4 regions of the Paenibacillus sp. strain BS8-2 genome follow, and region 4 is predicted to be linked to each of the others. Evidence: riboswitches for the same ligand, from Rfam matches in the RefSeq annotation. Region 4 holds a riboswitch; each other region holds the start of a gene.

Region 1 (4,214 bases), 1.9 Mb from region 4:
AGCTCCACGCGATCGGATGGAGTGAATAGATGGTCGTTCTCCAAAAGGCTTGTGGCAGAACCGATAACCGCCGCCAGAGGCGTCCGCAGCTCATGCGAGACTGAGTTAAGAATCGTGGTACGCATCCGTTCGGACTCAGCCGATACAAGAGCAATCTTGGCTTCTTCGGCAAGTTTAATACGCGCGATGGTATTGGCTGTAATACCCGCCAATGTTCTAATCACTTGCTGTATCTCGTCCGATGCTTGTGTAGCTTGTGCAGTTGCCGATTCGGAGTAACAAACAAGGAGGCCATATTTGCGATGATCGGCATGCAGCCATGCCAGATATACCAAATGTTGACCAAGCATCAAACACTCTGAACCATCACCTTCAGCGCGTTTATACATGTAATCGATACCAATTGATGCCAATTCCCGTTTGTGGTTATCGTCGATTCCCCTTGTATGGCCAGAGAGTCCCAGCGTACCGGTCTCCTCCTCCACATACATCGTAGCTTGCAGCCCAAACTTCCTTGGTAGCTGCGACAACAATCGCTCCGACAAATCATGGATATTGGATACCGATATCATTTCTCTGCTGAATGCGTATAAGGCAGCGGTCTGGGCTTCCTTGGACTTGGCATACTGAGCCTGCAGCTTCAGCCTTGTGGCAAGTCCTGCTGTTAATGCGGCGACAACTAAGTAAACACCAAAGGTAATGAAATATTTTAAGTCAGCAACCGTTAAGCTTAAGACAGGCGGCACGAAAAAAACATCAAAGGCAAACACACCGAGAAACGAGGCGTAAATGGCGGGCCGTAGCCCTAGGTATACCGCGTTAAAGAGCACTGGCAACAAATAAAGTAACGCTACGTTTGCCAGGTCGAATAAGCGACCAACGGGTACTAATAACAAAGTCATAATTGTAATGAACAAGGTGGTGCTTATATATGGCGATAATGCAATCCGCCTTACAAGAGACTGAACGATCTGGAATCACTTCCTTCGTAGTTACGCTTGTTGTTCTTCTCCTAGATTACTTAATAATAACGAATAATGAAACACGCTGCAGGTGTAAAAATTACATAAAAATGTTTATAATCCATCGATAATGAGAGCAAACGATAGGAAACGAGCGATAATACGTTGCTATATGGAGTGTTCGAACTTAGCAAAACGTAGACCATCTAATTTGACGTTTGCTTTGCTTTACAGCTTTTACGAGGGGGAGTAACATGTTGCCATGAATGGATTCACGTACTCCGTTCAGCGCTGAATTGCTGGTAAGTAAACATTCCTTCGAATCCAAGGAAAGGATGATGACGTCAAGTTGATATAGCCCGAATCATGTACGGGCGAACAATCGCTGAATCTAGTAGGCCACTTCCCAAGAGAAGTGGCACCTGAGAACGGGGGACCCATATACAATCCGCATGTATGTCTAATGTGGATTTGGGGTGAATCGTGACCGGAAATGAACGTATCCGGCATGTAGGGCGACTCTAACGCCCGAATCCGACAGCTAACCTCGTAAGCGTCTATAGAGGCAACAATTTGTCGTGATTAGACACGGTTCTTTCCCTGTGCCTAAGAAGCTGATGAAGGTTCCTCTTCGTGCAGCTTCTTTTTTTGTTGCCCAAATAAAGGGGTGTGAGGCGCAGCATGTCCATTCAAGAGGAAATTATTTTGGTTTCGCCGTCCACAGCTGCGGGCACGTTCTGTATTCCAACGGCGGGGATGTTTCATTTTTGATATAGGGAGGAACGTAAATGGATATTGTCATGATTGGGATCTTAACCGTCTCACTAGCAGGCATGTTAGGACTGTTAGCGTGGTGCGGAAGTGTTGCTTCGGAAGGAAGTGAGCCGCAATGATGCTCGCACTCGGCGTGGTGGTCGTCGTTGTTTTCGTATATTTGACGTATGTGCTGTTGAATCCAGAAAAATTCTAGAGCTGCCGCTAGCGGGAAGGAGTATGCAACAATGTTAGCTTTGATCGCGATCTTCATCACTTTAATAATAGTTTTCTTGTTGGCCAGACCAACAGGCTTATATTTGGCTAAGGTATTCCATTCGGAAACGACTGTTCTGGACAAATGGTTCGGTCCAATAGAAAGATTGATTTACCGCTTGGGAGGTCTATCCCTTACCAACCAATTATGGAAAAAGTATGCCGCAACCGTCATCCTCAGCAACGGAGTTATGATCTTGCTGGTTTATATGATTTTCCGAATGCAAGCCTATCTGCCGCTTAACCCCAGCCATATTCCAAACATGGAGCCTACGCTTGCGTTTAATACGGCGATCAGCTTTATGACCAATACGAACCTGCAGCATTATAGCGGGGAGAGCGGTCTATCGTATTTGTCTCAGATGGTCGCTATCGTATTTATGATGTTCACGGCTCCGGCAACTGCGTTATCCGTTGTTATCGCCTTTATGCGAGGACTCGCAGGCAAGCCAATGGGCAATTTCTTCGTGGACCTGACGCGTTCCATTGTTCGTGTATTATTGCCCATTGCGATTGTGGCCGCTCTACTCTTTGCAGCACTTGGCGTTCCTCAAACGCTGGAACCTGCGGCAGTTGCTCAGACGCTGCAAGGCGAAGAACAGACGATTGCGCGCGGACCGATGGCTTCGTTCCTCTCCATTAAGGAGCTCGGCAACAACGGCGGCGGATTTATGGGCGTCAACTCAGCGCATCCATTCGAGAATCCCGGCGCAATAAGTAACACGCTGCAGATAATATTGATGATGTTATTATGCACGGCGTTGCCGTACACGTATGGGAAGATGGTGGGCAACCCCAAGCAAGGACGGGTACTATTCGTCGCCATGACCACATTGTTCATTATGATGTTAGGGATCTCTCTCGGCGCAGAGCAAGCAGGCAACTCCGCCATAAGCGCGCTTGGCATCGATCAGGATCACGGCAGCATGGAAGGCAAAGAGACACGGTTTGGTATCGAGCAATCCGTCTTATATTCGGTTGTCACTACAGCCTCCGAGACGGGGGCAGTTAATACGATGCATGATACGTTGACGCCGATCGCTGGATTGGTAACCATCGCGAACATGATGCTGAATACCATCTTCGGTGGTGTAGGTGCCGGATTTATGAACGTGCTGATATACGCAATGATTGGCGTATTTTTGTCCGGATTAATGGTAGGCAGAACGCCAGAATATCTTGGCAAGAAGATTGAAGGGAAGGAAATGAAGCTGATCGCGCTGACGATGCTGGTTCCTCCGTTCATCATTTTGATACCGACGGCAATCGCCTTGTTCTATTATCCGGAGACGATCTCGAACGCCGGCTTCCACGGTCTTACGCAAGCCATGTACGAATACACATCATCAGCCGGCAATAACGGTTCCGGATTCGAAGGACTAGGGGACAATACAACCTACTGGAATATATCGACTGGCCTAGTCATGTTTATAGGTCGTTACTTCTCGATCGTGACTCTACTTGCCGTGGCGGGTTCGCTTGCAGCGAAGAAGACGGTACCCGAATCGATTGGCACCTTCCGCACGGACACTGCCTTATTCGCAGTCGTATTCTTGGGAGCCGTGCTTATTGTTGGCGCACTGACCTTCTTCCCGAGCCTTGTACTCGGGCCCATTGCCGAGCAACTAACTTTGGCGCCATAGCCGTTACTGGAGAGGAGTATACCATGAGTCAACCAACTAAATCAGCCTTAAGCGGACCTATCGTGAAACAGGCATTGAAGTCGTCTATTCTCAAATTAGATCCACGAGTTATGATTCGTAACCCGATCATGTTCGTCGTGGAAATTGGATTTATCATTACGTTGTTGTTCGTTTTCGTGCCTGATGCATTCGGGGGTGCAACTCCCGTATGGTTCAATGCTACAGTCGCTGTCATCCTGCTATTGACGGTATTATTCGCTAACTTTGCAGAAGCTTTAGCAGAGGGCAGAGGTAAAGCGCAAGCAGACTCGCTCAAAAAATCCAAAAAAGAAATGATCGCGAACAAACTGATGGGCTCCTCGATCAAGCAAGTACCTTCTACCGAGCTTCGCAAAGGAGATATCGTGCTTGTTGCCCAAGGGCAATGGATTCCTGGCGATGGGGAAGTGATTGAAGGACTTGCATCTGTCGACGAGTCAGCCATTACGGGCGAATCTGCACCTGTTATTAAAGAAGCAGGCGGCGATTTCTGCTCGGTGACGGGTGGAACTCGCGTGCTAAGCGATCAAATCAAAGTGCG
Region 2 (4,214 bases), 2.0 Mb from region 4:
AGAGCCATTGGAAACGGCGTTTGGGGGGATGCTTTACAATTTCTTCATTGTGGTCGCGTGCATTGGTTTGCTATCGCTCTATCCTATCGATACAATAGATAAGATCGAGATACCCAGTAGGAGGAGATCTACATGTACAAGCTATCGCTAGCCGTTATGGCTGCCCTTGTAGCCGTAACCTCTCTCGTCGGTTGCGGCAAAGACGGTTCTTCAAACTCCACGGTCACACCGACATCCGAAGTCGTTACACAGTCTCCTAATCCAACCTCACATAACGAAACGCCCTCTGATCAGGGCGAGCAAGCTATCTGGCAACAGATTAACGCCATGTCAACGAAGGAGAAGGTCGGACAATTGGCCATCATCGGCTTGGACGGCATCTCGATGAATGACACCACGCGATCGTTTATCCGTGATTACCATGTCGGGGGATTTATTTTGTTTAAGGATAACATCAAAGATGCAAGTCAAACGCTGCAATTATTGAATCAGCTCAAAGAAAGCAACGCCAGTGATCCAGAATCTGTTCCATTATGGTTAAGCGTTGACCAAGAGGGGGGCAAAGTAAGTCGACTTCCCGCCGAATATACCAAAACACCGACCGCAAAGCAGATCGCGAGCAAGCAGAATCCCGATTATACCTTTGCCATCGGACAATCACTTGGACTTGCCGTGCGTTCACTCGGCTTCAATATGGATTTTGCCCCGGTGCTGGACATTAATAGCAACCCTGACAATCCTGTTATCGGAGACCGTTCCTTTGGCGCAGATGCCGATACGGTAGCTTCGCATGGCCTCGCAATGATGGACGGTATTACGTCGCAGGGAGTGGCTGCGGTCGTCAAACATTTTCCGGGGCATGGCGATACAGCCGTTGATTCCCATAAGAGTTTGCCTATCGTGAATAAGAGCCTGGAGGAGCTCCGTGGATTCGAGCTGCGGCCATTCGAAGAAGCGATTCGTAACGAGGCAGATGCGATCATGATCGGACATTTGTTAATGAACAAGCTGGATAAGGAGCATCCCGCTTCCATCTCCAAGGTAGTCATTACGGATCTGCTTCGCGAACAGCTTCATTATGACGGCGTCGTGATTACAGACGACATGACCATGAAAGGGTTGACGAATGGCAATGACATTGGTGCAGCCGCAGTGGATGCCATCCTGGCCGGAGGGGATATCCTGCTCGTGTGTCATGAGGATGCATTGCAGAAGAAGGTGCTCGACTCCGTCCTCCAACGCGTGGACGATGGAACGATCTCGCAGGAGCGGCTCGACGAAAGCGTCTATCGCATACTTCGTCTGAAGGACAAATACAATCTAAGCGATGATCGCATTCCATCCGTCGATCCCGCTGAGGTTAACGCCGATATTGCCGACTATCTTGCCCCCTTCAAGGGATAAGCTATTAGTCGCCGATCGCTTTCTCGAAGCGGGTGATATCCGTGTTCTTGCCAATAACAACAAGCATATCGCCTTCGTAGATAAAATCATCAGCTAGAGGCGATACGACAAGCTCGTTGTTTTTTCGCCGAATAGCCATGATATTGCAGCCGAATTTGGCGCGGAAGTTTAATGTTTTTAACGTCTTGCCGCCGAAATTGTTCGGAGCAATAATTTCGACAAGACTATGCTCCGGAGATAACTCCATGTATTCGACCGTATTCTTGGAGGTTACTTGATGCGCCACTCGAATACCCGTATCCCGCTCTGGATGTACGATATGATTCGCCCCTAGTCCCTCAAGTACCCGTTGGTGGTAATCGTTGGTTGCTTTGGCTGTCACGTATGGAATACCCATGTCTTTGAGGATCAGGGTGGTCAGGATGCTTGCCTGCAGGTCTTCGCCAATTGCTACGATCGCATGGTCCATGTTGTGCACGCCCAGCTGCTTCAAGACAGATTCATCCGTAGAATCCGCTTGATATACATGAGAGAGTATCGGCGCAAAATCTTGCACGCGTCGCTCGTCTCTGTCAATTCCCATCACCTCATAGCCGAGCGACATTAACGTCTTGGTGACGCTGCCCCCGAATCTGCCCAAACCGATGACAACAAATTGTTTTTTCATTAACACGCAGCCTTCTTTCTTCTTATCGTATCCTTAAAAATGCGCAACAAAAAACCACAGAGGCGAGTGCGCTCTGTGGTCGTAAACCATACGATCACGAGTGAATTTTCGTTCCTCTCCCGAACAACGCTTACGAGGTTAGCTGTCGGATTCGGGATTTCGAGAATTCCCTACCATTCTGTTCAGAATGGATTCACCCCAGCGGCTGCAGCCGCATTGGTTCCCCCGCCCTTTTTATGAAAAAGGCTCAGCGTGTGGCATATTTGGTTCATCGCTAATGCTACTCCTTTATGAACCAAAAGTAAAAGCTGAAACTCGCAGCCTATTAGCTCGGAATCACCGAAAATCGTTCATTGCAACGTTTACAACAGCCCTTTGATTATCGAAGCGTCGATTATCAAACGTTTGATCCGTTTTTCGCCAAAACACCAGACTCTGGATGCTCGGAAAGTGATGCCGGAGCCGCCACGATTCGATCATGCAAATAATCGACGATATGCATCGCTTCCATCCGGAACGGAGGCTTATGTTTTTCGATCCCGTGTTTCATCTGAAGGAGGCAACCGGGATTGCTGGTAAGCATGTAACGTGCTCCCGTATTTGTAGCATGCTCCATTTTGTGCTCAATAATTTGTCCCGCCATCTCCGGCTGCGTTACGTTGTAGATACCAGCAGAGCCACAGCAGCGGTCCGCTTCTTTCATTTCTACATACGATACGCCGCTGACGCTTTTCATTAGCTGACGCGGAGCGTTTGAGCTTTTCATCACGTTTCGCAAATGGCAAGAATCCTGATACGTTACCGTGCCTTGCTCCGATTCCGCGGCGATCTCGGCGAATGCCGGAATCGTTCCAATCTCAACGATAAGCTGACTCACATCTTTGACACGTTCTGCAAACCATTTGGCTGCTTCACGCATTTCCGGATCAGCGTCTTCTACTAGCAGGTGATCGTATTCGACGAGCAGCGCCCCACAGCCGCCTGCATTGGAGACGATATAATCGACGCCCGCAGCTTTGAATGCCTGCACATTCGTCCTAGCCAACCCGCGTGCATCGTCCATCTCGCCGCTATGCGCATGGAGAGCACCGCAGCAAACCTGTGTATCCGGGATGACAACTTCGAAGCCCGCTTCGGAAAGCAGTTTGACGGTATTGACGTTTGTGCCTGCGAACATCACATCCATGATACAACCTCTGAACAAGGCCACACGGGCAATTGCTTTGCCCTTTGCGGGATAGAACGCACCGATTTGTTCGATGACCCCTTTCGTGCTGGCTTCTGGCAAAATCGCTTCCATTTCTTGCAGATGTTTGGGGAACAGCTTCATGATCCCCGTACCTCTGGCCAGCTTCTGCAGACCCGACTTTTGGTAGAAACCAAGTGTACCTCCAAGAAGTTTAAGCTTGCTCCGACTAGGGAAAACGCCTTTAAACATCACCTTCCTCAGACCCTTGATCGGTAAGCTGTGTTCCGCATGATCTTCGATCGCGTCACGCGCTTGCTCGATAAGCTGTCCGTACTTCACATCGGCTGGGCATGCCGGCTCGCACGCGCGGCATCCTAAACAATGATTCATCTGATCCTGGAACGCTTGATCAGGATCCATAATCCCATCCGCAACGGCCTTCATAAGCGCAATACGACCGCGCGGCGACTCTGGCTCCAGCCCGGTCTCGCGGAAGGTCGGGCATGCCGGCAAGCAGAAGCCGCAGCGCATGCAATTCGTAAGCTGATCGTAGTCAAGCTTGTTCAGGAGCGTTTGCGCCAGTGGATTGGCATGTTTGATCTCCGGTTTCTTGATCATCGTTCCGTTAGCCATGCTGCAGCACCACCCTTTTTCTCGTTTCCTTGGCGAACAACTTGCCAGGATTGAGCAGCCCTTGCGGGTCAAATGCCATCTTGATGCCTTTCATCACTTCAATGCCTGGCGCCCCTACTTTCCACTCCAGATATGGCGCCTTCACGAGGCCTACTCCATGTTCTCCAGTAATCGTGCCGCCTAGCTCGATCGTGGCTTCGAAGATTTCGGCGAACGCCTCCTCTACGCGATGCACCTCCTCGGTATCCCTCGCGTCCGTCGTCGCCGTTGGATGCAGATTCCCGTCTCCCGCATGACCGAAGGTCGCGATGGTGACGTTAT
Region 3 (4,214 bases), 1.6 Mb from region 4:
CCGCTCGTATACGGATCTCGACTCCAGGGCTTGGATTCGGTCAATCTCGGTGCTGGTCCGTCCCGGCATTATCCTGTTTGCGGATAGCAAGGACGGAGTAGGTCCGGTATAGCCATCTGACCAGCGCCTGATTATCCTCGTTAATAGGAAGGCTCGTACACCATGCAATGAAACAGCTCCGGATCGCCGCCTGTTAACGAAGGGAGCAGATAGGTGTCCGTAATCCGAAATCCTGCCTTCTCATAGGCGCGGATCGCTCGCTCGTTCCAGATCAACACCTCCAGATCGATCTCGTTGCCGGGCATCCGGCGCAGCGCTTCCTCCGCCAGCATGCGAACGATGGATGCGCCAAGTCCCATCCCACAGAGATCTGGACGAAGTCCCAGTCCCAGCCTCGTGACGTTCCCCAGCGGGAAAAACTGGACATAGCCAATCAAATCATGCCGTTCGTCAAGAATGGCTCCATATTGCTGTATGCGCAGGACGGGATCACCGAATTCGATCTCGTCCTTTTGCATGGCATCCCAATCGGGCCAGTTGAAGCGCTCATAGGGGGCGCTGTACGTCCAGTCGCATAACTGGGCAGCATGGTCTAATTCCAGCGGCACGATAGTCATCGTTGATGTGTTTGGTTTATAATGAATAGGGTTCGGTTCAATCTCTTTATTGTTCATCATAATTGGATTATATCAGATAGGCGCTTGCTCGCGCGTATGTATCATAAGGGGAATTATCAACGTGAAGAAGCTGTTATGGATCGGTTGTTTATCTTATCTGGTTATAGGCATCGCCCATGTGGTGGGCGGTTCAATATTAGAGCAATTAATGGACTATTATGACGTCACCTATAAGGATGGCGGGCAATGGATCATGAATCAATTCCTCGGGTTTATGGTAGGGGTGCTGCTTGCGCCAAACTTGACCGCTCGGATTGGCAAACGTGGTGCCGTTCTGCTCGCTATGGGGTTGTTGACCATCAGCGAAGCGGCATATAGCTTACTCTTGCCATGGGGCTGGATGCTTGCGTTCGCCCCGATTGCAGGTATCGGGTTCGGGATGACGGAAGCGATCGTGGGAGCGGTGATCCTTGATACGATGAAGGGGAAGGCTTCGGCGATGAGCCGGCTGGAGACATTCTTTGGCATTGGGGCGCTTATTATACCGGTTACGGTGGCTTACTTGATACAAGAGCATGTCTGGCAGCTCTCATTTCCAATCCTCTCGGCAATGGCGGGAATTACGTTTGTATTGTGGTTGACCATGTCCTTTGGCGAGCTGGATGACAAGCTCGGCATAACGGCGGCCAAGGAGTCGGCGGCTGCAGCAGAACGGGCTGAATCGAGTCATTTGATTACCAGTAATATAACGGCAGGGTCGAAGAGGGGATGGCTTGGGTATACAGGCAAGCTGTTGCCGTTCTTGGTTCTTAGCGCGTTGTTCTTTATGGTGTATGTAGGGATGGAGATGAGTTTCTCCAACTACCTGCCTTCGATATTAATTGCTCGTACCGATCTTGGAGAAGCCGCTGCTGCTGCCTCGCTCAGCTTGTTCTGGGGAACGGTGGTGCTCGGACGATTGTTTGCCGGAATAATCGCCGATCGAATCGGCTATGTCCGATACTTAGCGATTGCAGTGACGGGAGCGTTAGTTGTTTTTGGTGTGATGACGTTGACCGGGCAGTTGTATTGGATGATGGTGCTAATCGCGCTTAGTGGTCTGTTCTTCTCCGGTGTATTCGGGATCGCTCTTGTCTACGCCAACAGCCTGCTCCCAGGCATGACGGAGCGGACGACGAGCCTGCTTGTCGCATTCGGTGGTATTGGCGGGGCGTTGTTCCCGCGAGTGACAGGCTGGTTGATGGATCGATTCGATGTAGAACTGACGATTAGCTATCTGGCCATCTTAGTTGTCATCATGTTGCTTCTGCTTGGAGCCATGCTCCTTCAGGGGCGCCGCATCGCGCGGTTCGAAACGAAGGAACAGAGCTAGGGCAGGTCGTACGACATACAAAAGGACCTCAATCTCCATGTAACAGTGGAAGTTGAGGTCCTCTTGTATGTGTGAGGCATATGTCCATTAAATACGCGTACGTTAGGGACAGTCCTGAATCACATCTCTTACTTGGCTGCTGCGACAGTCAGAGCTTGATACTCCTTCTCGTCCATTACGCGGCGCGCTGTTACGAAGCGCGACTTGTAATACGAGCCGTTCAGAGGTTCGATCGTAACGCCGTATCTCGTGGAGGCGTGGGCGAAGTTGCCGTCGCCAACGTAGATGCCTACGTGCGAGATGCCGCCGTTTATCTTGCCGCTTGTGTCGAAGAAGACTAGATCGCCCGGCTGAAGATCCGCCTTAGCGACTTTCGTGCCTTGCGTTGCTTGGTCTACCGATCTGCGAGAGAGATCAATACCCATCTTCTTGAATACGTAGCCAGTAAATCCGGAGCAGTCAAAACCTCTTGTGGTGGAACCGCCGTACGAATAAGGAGTTCCGATAACACCATCAATGATGCCGTCCATCTCGGAGCTTGCGAAAGCGCTTCCTGCCTGGAATGCAAGCAGAAGCACAAGCCCCAGCAATACAGAGCTAATCTTCTTCTTCAACTTGTAGTTCTCCTTCCGGTGCCGACGAGGTTAGCTGTGGGGTTCGGTTGAAGGTTCCCTATGACTTCACAGGCGCTGTATGGAAACAGACGTCGAAGCCAATTCACCCAGAGTGGTTCCCCCGTTTCCCTTGCGGGAATTAGGCAATATCATCCAAAGTTATTAACTAAGCATTATAATAATAGGAAAATGTTGATTCGTGTTGAATATGAGAAGATATTAATAATAGAGTGATAATTTTGGTGTTTAAAAGTGAAATTACTGGGTATAAGCGTACTGCCAAGGCGTGTAATTTGGCTGAGTTTTGTGTAAAATAAGGAGATAACAAAGTGGAGCGAGAGGCCGCTAGACAGGGTGTATCTCGCGTACTCACGGTAGAATTGGCGCTGCAGTGATAGGGATACCGTAATTCCCTTCAGGGGCGCACGAGTGGAAGGGGTAGGTCGCTAGTGGAGAACGTGCAGGAGAATAAGACATCATCCTCCAATTTCATTAAGAATATTGTCGTAGAAGATTTGAAGAGTGGGCGCGTGCAAGAGGTCATTACGCGTTTCCCGCCGGAGCCGAATGGTTATCTGCATATCGGACATGCCAAGTCGATCTGCCTGAACTTTGAGCTTGCCGACGAGTTCAAGGGCAAGACGAATCTGCGATTCGACGACACCAATCCCGTTAAGGAAGATACGGAATATGTGGATGCAATCCAAGAGGACGTGCGTTGGTTAGGCTTCGAGTGGGAGGAGCTACGCTTCGCTTCGGATTACTTCGAGGAGCTGTACAACCGTGCAGTGCTGTTGATTAAGAAGGGCAAAGCCTACGTTTGCGATTTGACTGCCGATGAGATGCGGGAGACAAGGGGGACGTTGACAGAACCAGGCAAGGAAAGTCCGTACCGGAGCCGCAGCGCGGAAGAAAACCTGGATCTATTTGCGCGGATGCGCGCAGGTGAGTTCAAAGATGGCGAGCGAGTTCTGAGAGCGAAGATCGATATGGCTTCGCCTAACATTACACTTCGTGATCCTGTGCTGTATCGCATCTCGCATTCGCATCATCACCGCACAGGCGACGCATGGTGCATCTATCCGATGTACGACTATGCCCATCCGCTTAGCGATGCAATCGAAGGGATCTCGCATTCGATCTGTACGCTGGAGTTCGAAGATCACCGTCCGCTCTACGACTGGGCTATCGCCGAATGCGAGATGGAGAGCGTGCCGCATCAATACGAATTCGCGAGACTCAACATCACGAATACGGTCATGAGCAAACGGTATCTGAAGCAACTCGTGGACGAAGGCGTCGTCGATGGCTGGGACGATCCTCGGATGCCGACGATCAGCGGGATGCGCCGCCGCGGCTACACGCCGGAAGCGATTCGTGCGTTCTGCCGCGAGATAGGCGTAGCGAGAAGCAACAGCGTTGTAGACGAGCGCAACCTCGAGCACTTTATCCGCGAGGATCTCAAGCTGAAGGCGCTGCGTACCATGGCGGTTCTGCGTCCGCTCAAGGTTGTCATCACGAACTATCCGGAAGGACAGACAGAGCTGCTGGATGCGGAGAACAACTCGGAGAATGAAGAGATGGGTATACGCCAAATTCCGTTCTCCCGTG
Region 4 (4,214 bases):
GGAGCTGGCGGAACAGATTATCGCGCTCAAGTCGGACGAGCTTCGTCTCATCATGGAGGATCTGCTGAGTCCTGCTGAGGTGGATGCACTCATCGAACGAATCATAAAGCTGCAGACTTATCTGAAGAAAGAAGCGACCAGACTGCTTGATAAGCAGGAATGGATCCAAGTCCACGAACGTATTCGCAAAGGTAACGACGGACGCGAGGAGAGCAGCGCTCCCCTTGCTCAGCGATCACACGGAAGCACAGAGGAGGAACCAGAGACGGAATCTGTGGATTAACCTGTGACGGGATCAACGATTATGTGCCTATTTTGTATGTGTAATAACGAAATGGCTCCGTTATCCTTTGACGGCGGTTGCGATTTGTTCTGTGATTGCTAAGCCCATCGCGTACAAAGCTTTATTAGGCTTAGAATCAAAAATACCTGCATTTTGTACATCATTCTAGTCCCCAAAACTCGAATATACGAGGATTCCTGCATTTTGTACATCATTTCTATACTGGATCCTCTCTTTTACCTTGTCTAGGCTCGTAATTCCTGCATAAATGCATCAATCGTTCCCAATTGGTTATAAACCAACGAATAATACTGTACATTTTACAACATTCACCGATAGCAAGGCTGATGTCTAGGCTGCTCATTCACCAGACAGCTAGGCTGCTAAGTATTTATCCACAAACCACAAAAAAAGCGCCATATCAAAGCTGAACTTCAGCTTCTGATACGGCGCTTTTCTTCTAAGCTATATCTTATTTGGAGATTTCAGGAGTTGTCAGTCGATCGTAGAAGTCTACCGCCTGATCCTTGTTATCCGAAGCGCGTAGCGCCATCGCCGAACGAGGATGCTCGTCGAGAATACCGGTAATCATATACGGAATGATGTAGCCCCACTCTTCTTTCTCACGGAGCGGAATCATGTACTTCTCGATCATGTCCAGCACAGGACGTACGTTATATTTTGTATTCTGGAGCTGCGAAACAAGCAGCTCGGTGTTGCAGTTGCCTGCAGCGCGGCCCATTCCATAAACGGAAGCGTCAAGCAGCTCAACGCCTTTGCTTGCAGCGATCAACGTATTCGCGAATGCGAGCTGCATATTGTTGTGCGCATGAATGCCGAGACGTTTGTTAGGGAGATGCTGCTGGAACTTATCAACAAGGTAGCTGAAGTCGTCAGGCTTCAAGCTGCCATAGGAGTCCACGATGTATACGACGTCAACCACGCTGTCGCTGATGGCTTTGAAAGCTTCAACGAGCTGGTTCTCCATTACATTGGATAGCGCCATAATATTAAGCGTCGTCTCATATCCGCGATCATGGAACACTTGAACGAGCTCAAGCGCCTTATCTACATCTTGGATGTAGCAAGCAACGCGAATAAGGTCGAGCATACTTTCGCTGCGCGGCAAAATGTCGTTCTCATCTACGCGTCCGATGTCAACAAGCGCGGAGAGTTTCGTATGGCCTTTGATCGGAATAACTTTTTTCAGGAAATCATCATCAAGGAAACGCCAAGCTCCGGCACTTTCGGCGCCTTTAAGCAGCTTTGGAGAGTTCTTGTAGCCGATCTCCATATAGTCGACTCCGGCTTCGTTTAGGCTATTATAAAGGTGCTGTACAAATTCGATGCTGAAATCCCAATTATTGACGAGTCCGCCATCACGAATCGTGCAGTCAACGATCTTGCAGTGACTTGTTTTCGATTGCATATCTGCTGCTCCTTCGAAGTGAACATGAGTTCATTTTTATCTACCATCATACTTGAAATGGAGCGGGAACGCAAAGAAATTCTGTCGGTTTTTGGATTTTTTCACCGCCCTGTCCCGATAACTCCTCATTTACAAATGGATATTTTAACGCTAAAATATTATGTAAACATCAACGCTTAATTTCTCCCTCTGGGAGAAAGCGGGGGAACCAACGCGACTCGCAGTTTCTACTGCGGACGCAAGGGGTGAATCCGGGGATTTGTGCCCCCGGTAGGGTCTACTCTCTAGCCCGAATCCGACAGCTAACCTCGTCAGCGGCAAAGGAGAGATGAACATGTCTTTATTTTTGGCCAATTCTTTTTATCCCACTGACCAGCCTCAGTACGTCAACATCAGCCGCATCGAATTGTTTGTCATCCCCGCCCTCGCGATCGACGCCAATGGATACAGAGTATGTCTCAGATTAACAAGCGACCTTGGCTTCGGCTGGAGCGAACAATTTATTTGTGAGAATGACATCAGCTTCGACATGACGCACTGGAGCGACATGCTCCAATCTTTTGTGGGCCGTTTCCCGATTTCGTCAGTAACTGAACGATTGAATGAACTCATCGTAGGTCAAAGCGATTCGGACGAACGAGTCTGCCACATGTTCATCACAGCTTTGGATCAGATCAAGATGGCTGGCGTTCCGGCAGTCTCCGGCGAGGTTTTTGCAGCTCATGCCGAAGAATCCGTTCTCCAACAACGCGCCATCGCTTACTTTTCATTGGACTAACGTCCTCTATACTTGTTTCGTACAGAACGAGCCCCACGGCTTCCAATTGGAATCCATGGGGCTCGTTGCTTGTGTACATGTATGTCTTCTGAGCATTTAGGAACCTGTTGATCGATAATGCCGGACGCCTATCATCCATACAAGCAGACAGGGAACCAGGAATAAGAGCCCTCCGAATGGGACCAGCAAACCTGTTGCCCATGTGCCTTCATCCTTGTCCAGCAGGTACATAAGCGGCAAATAACTAACGCAGCCGAACGGGATCACAAACGTGAAAAACCGAGTGACCCACTTTTCATATATAGTAAGCGGATATTGCGCCATCTCACGCCCGCCGTCGGTGAAAACATTGGCTACCTCTAACCCTTGAATGGTCCAAAAGCAGAATGTCGCCGCCAGAATGAAAATCCCTGTGAATATAAATACACCGTTAAGAATCATAAACAAAAGCGTTACAGCCTTCGGAAATGTCCAAATCTGGGGCAAATTCGAGATGGACCAGACCAACACGATACCGCTCTGCATGAGCCGTCCGATTCTTGTAAATTCGAACTTGGAGCCCAGCACCTGAACAACCGTACTCCTCGGCCGGACGAGCAGTCTGTCGAAATCTCCTCCAGCCACTAGACTTGAGAATGCGTCAAAGCCCCTCGCAAAACATTCGCTAAGTGAAAACGACATGTGAATGACTGCAAAACATAAAGTCACTTCGAAAAAGCTCCAGCCTTCCAGCTGTCCGAATCGTTCGAACATAAAATACAATCCCCCGAACACCATAAACGGGATAAAAAATTGGCCGATGCTCAGCAATAAAAAGGAAGTCCGATACTGGAGCTGCGACTTGAGATGAATGCTTAAATATCGTAAGTATAAGGACATCTCCATTACCCCCCTTGAACGACGACGTTGCGCAAAGCACGGCGCATTAACCAATACCCGAACAATGCAAGTGCAGCCAGCCATACCAGTTGAATCCCCAGCCCGGCGATCGCCTCAGCTTTCGGAATATGGCCGGAATAGACTCGAAACGGGAAATCCGTCGTCCAGCGGAACGGCAAAGCGTAAGCAATCCGCTGAAGCCAATCTGGCATAAGCGGTACGGGAATGATCATACCTGCAAGAAACTCGCCCGCAACCGAAATCATTAATGTCGATCCTGTCGGCGACATCGTCCAGAACACAGAAATATAGATAAGCATGGAGATGGCGACAACCAGAAGCAGACCAAGAAAAAGCGCAATGAGAAACAATAAACATGCGCCCCAATCAGGAGGAACCCCCATCCGATAAGGCTCCGGCAATAGAAAGACAACCAGCAGCAGTGGAAAACATCGAAGAACAGCGCCAGCCACCCGCTGAGCAATCAGCTTCGTGAACCAGAATGGGTACAAGCCAAGCGGTCTGCACAGCTCATAAGCAATATTGCCGCTTGTAATCAGAGTAAAAAGTTCATTATCCCGGATCCATAACATGATTAAAGAAAGGAAAATTTGTTGGAGCCATACATACGTAATAACATCTTGAAGGGAAATCGGGGCTGAATCGCCGCCGTTCTTGTAGAATGCCGCGAAGATCATGATGAAGATAAAACCGAAGAATAATTGAGTAGCCATGCCTGCAAACGCCGCTGCGCGGTACTGCATGCCATTAATGAAGCGAAGCCGCCAGATCGATGTATATGCCTTCATATCTGATGCTCCTCATACAGCTGAACGATCATCTCG

The links. A riboswitch is a leader RNA that binds a small molecule or an ion and turns the genes downstream of it on or off. The one in region 4 is predicted to bind cyclic di-AMP.
Region 1: linked by a shared signal. The riboswitch ahead of kdpF (K(+)-transporting ATPase subunit F) and the one ahead of ACX1C1_RS25950 (hypothetical protein) in region 4 are both predicted to bind cyclic di-AMP.
Region 2: linked by a shared signal. The riboswitch ahead of ACX1C1_RS16885 (potassium channel family protein) and the one ahead of ACX1C1_RS25950 (hypothetical protein) in region 4 are both predicted to bind cyclic di-AMP.
Region 3: linked by a shared signal. The riboswitch ahead of ACX1C1_RS05935 (C40 family peptidase) and the one ahead of ACX1C1_RS25950 (hypothetical protein) in region 4 are both predicted to bind cyclic di-AMP.

The regions. Positions count from the first base shown of each region.
Region 1 is NZ_CM137010.1:1,694,173-1,698,386, reverse strand. Features, by position in the region: gene ACX1C1_RS07490 (ATP-binding protein) at 1-929, opposite strand, end outside; cyclic di-AMP (ydaO/yuaA leader) riboswitch at 1,336-1,534, shown strand; gene kdpF (K(+)-transporting ATPase subunit F) at 1,852-1,932, shown strand; gene kdpA (potassium-transporting ATPase subunit KdpA) at 1,964-3,634, shown strand; gene kdpB (potassium-transporting ATPase subunit KdpB) at 3,658-4,214, shown strand, end outside.
Region 2 is NZ_CM137010.1:3,999,002-4,003,215, reverse strand. Features, by position in the region: gene nagZ (beta-N-acetylhexosaminidase) at 133-1,404, shown strand; gene ACX1C1_RS16885 (potassium channel family protein) at 1,409-2,071, opposite strand; cyclic di-AMP (ydaO/yuaA leader) riboswitch at 2,184-2,334, opposite strand; gene ACX1C1_RS16880 ((Fe-S)-binding protein) at 2,469-3,893, opposite strand; gene ACX1C1_RS16875 (FAD-binding oxidoreductase) at 3,886-4,214, opposite strand, start outside.
Region 3 is NZ_CM137010.1:1,369,050-1,373,263, reverse strand. Features, by position in the region: gene ACX1C1_RS05950 (EAL domain-containing protein) at 1-112, shown strand, start outside; gene ACX1C1_RS05945 (GNAT family N-acetyltransferase) at 141-674, opposite strand; gene ACX1C1_RS05940 (MFS transporter) at 739-1,989, shown strand; gene ACX1C1_RS05935 (C40 family peptidase) at 2,118-2,603, opposite strand; cyclic di-AMP (ydaO/yuaA leader) riboswitch at 2,608-2,759, opposite strand; gene ACX1C1_RS05930 (glutamine--tRNA ligase/YqeY domain fusion protein) at 3,053-4,214, shown strand, end outside.
Region 4 is NZ_CM137010.1:6,002,472-6,006,685, forward strand. Features, by position in the region: gene ACX1C1_RS25940 (eCIS core domain-containing protein) at 1-283, shown strand, start outside; gene ACX1C1_RS25945 (aldolase catalytic domain-containing protein) at 756-1,712, opposite strand; cyclic di-AMP (ydaO/yuaA leader) riboswitch at 1,876-2,045, shown strand; gene ACX1C1_RS25950 (hypothetical protein) at 2,047-2,490, shown strand; gene ACX1C1_RS25955 (ABC transporter permease) at 2,587-3,369, opposite strand; gene ACX1C1_RS25960 (ABC transporter permease) at 3,375-4,178, opposite strand; gene ACX1C1_RS25965 (ABC transporter ATP-binding protein) at 4,175-4,214, opposite strand, start outside.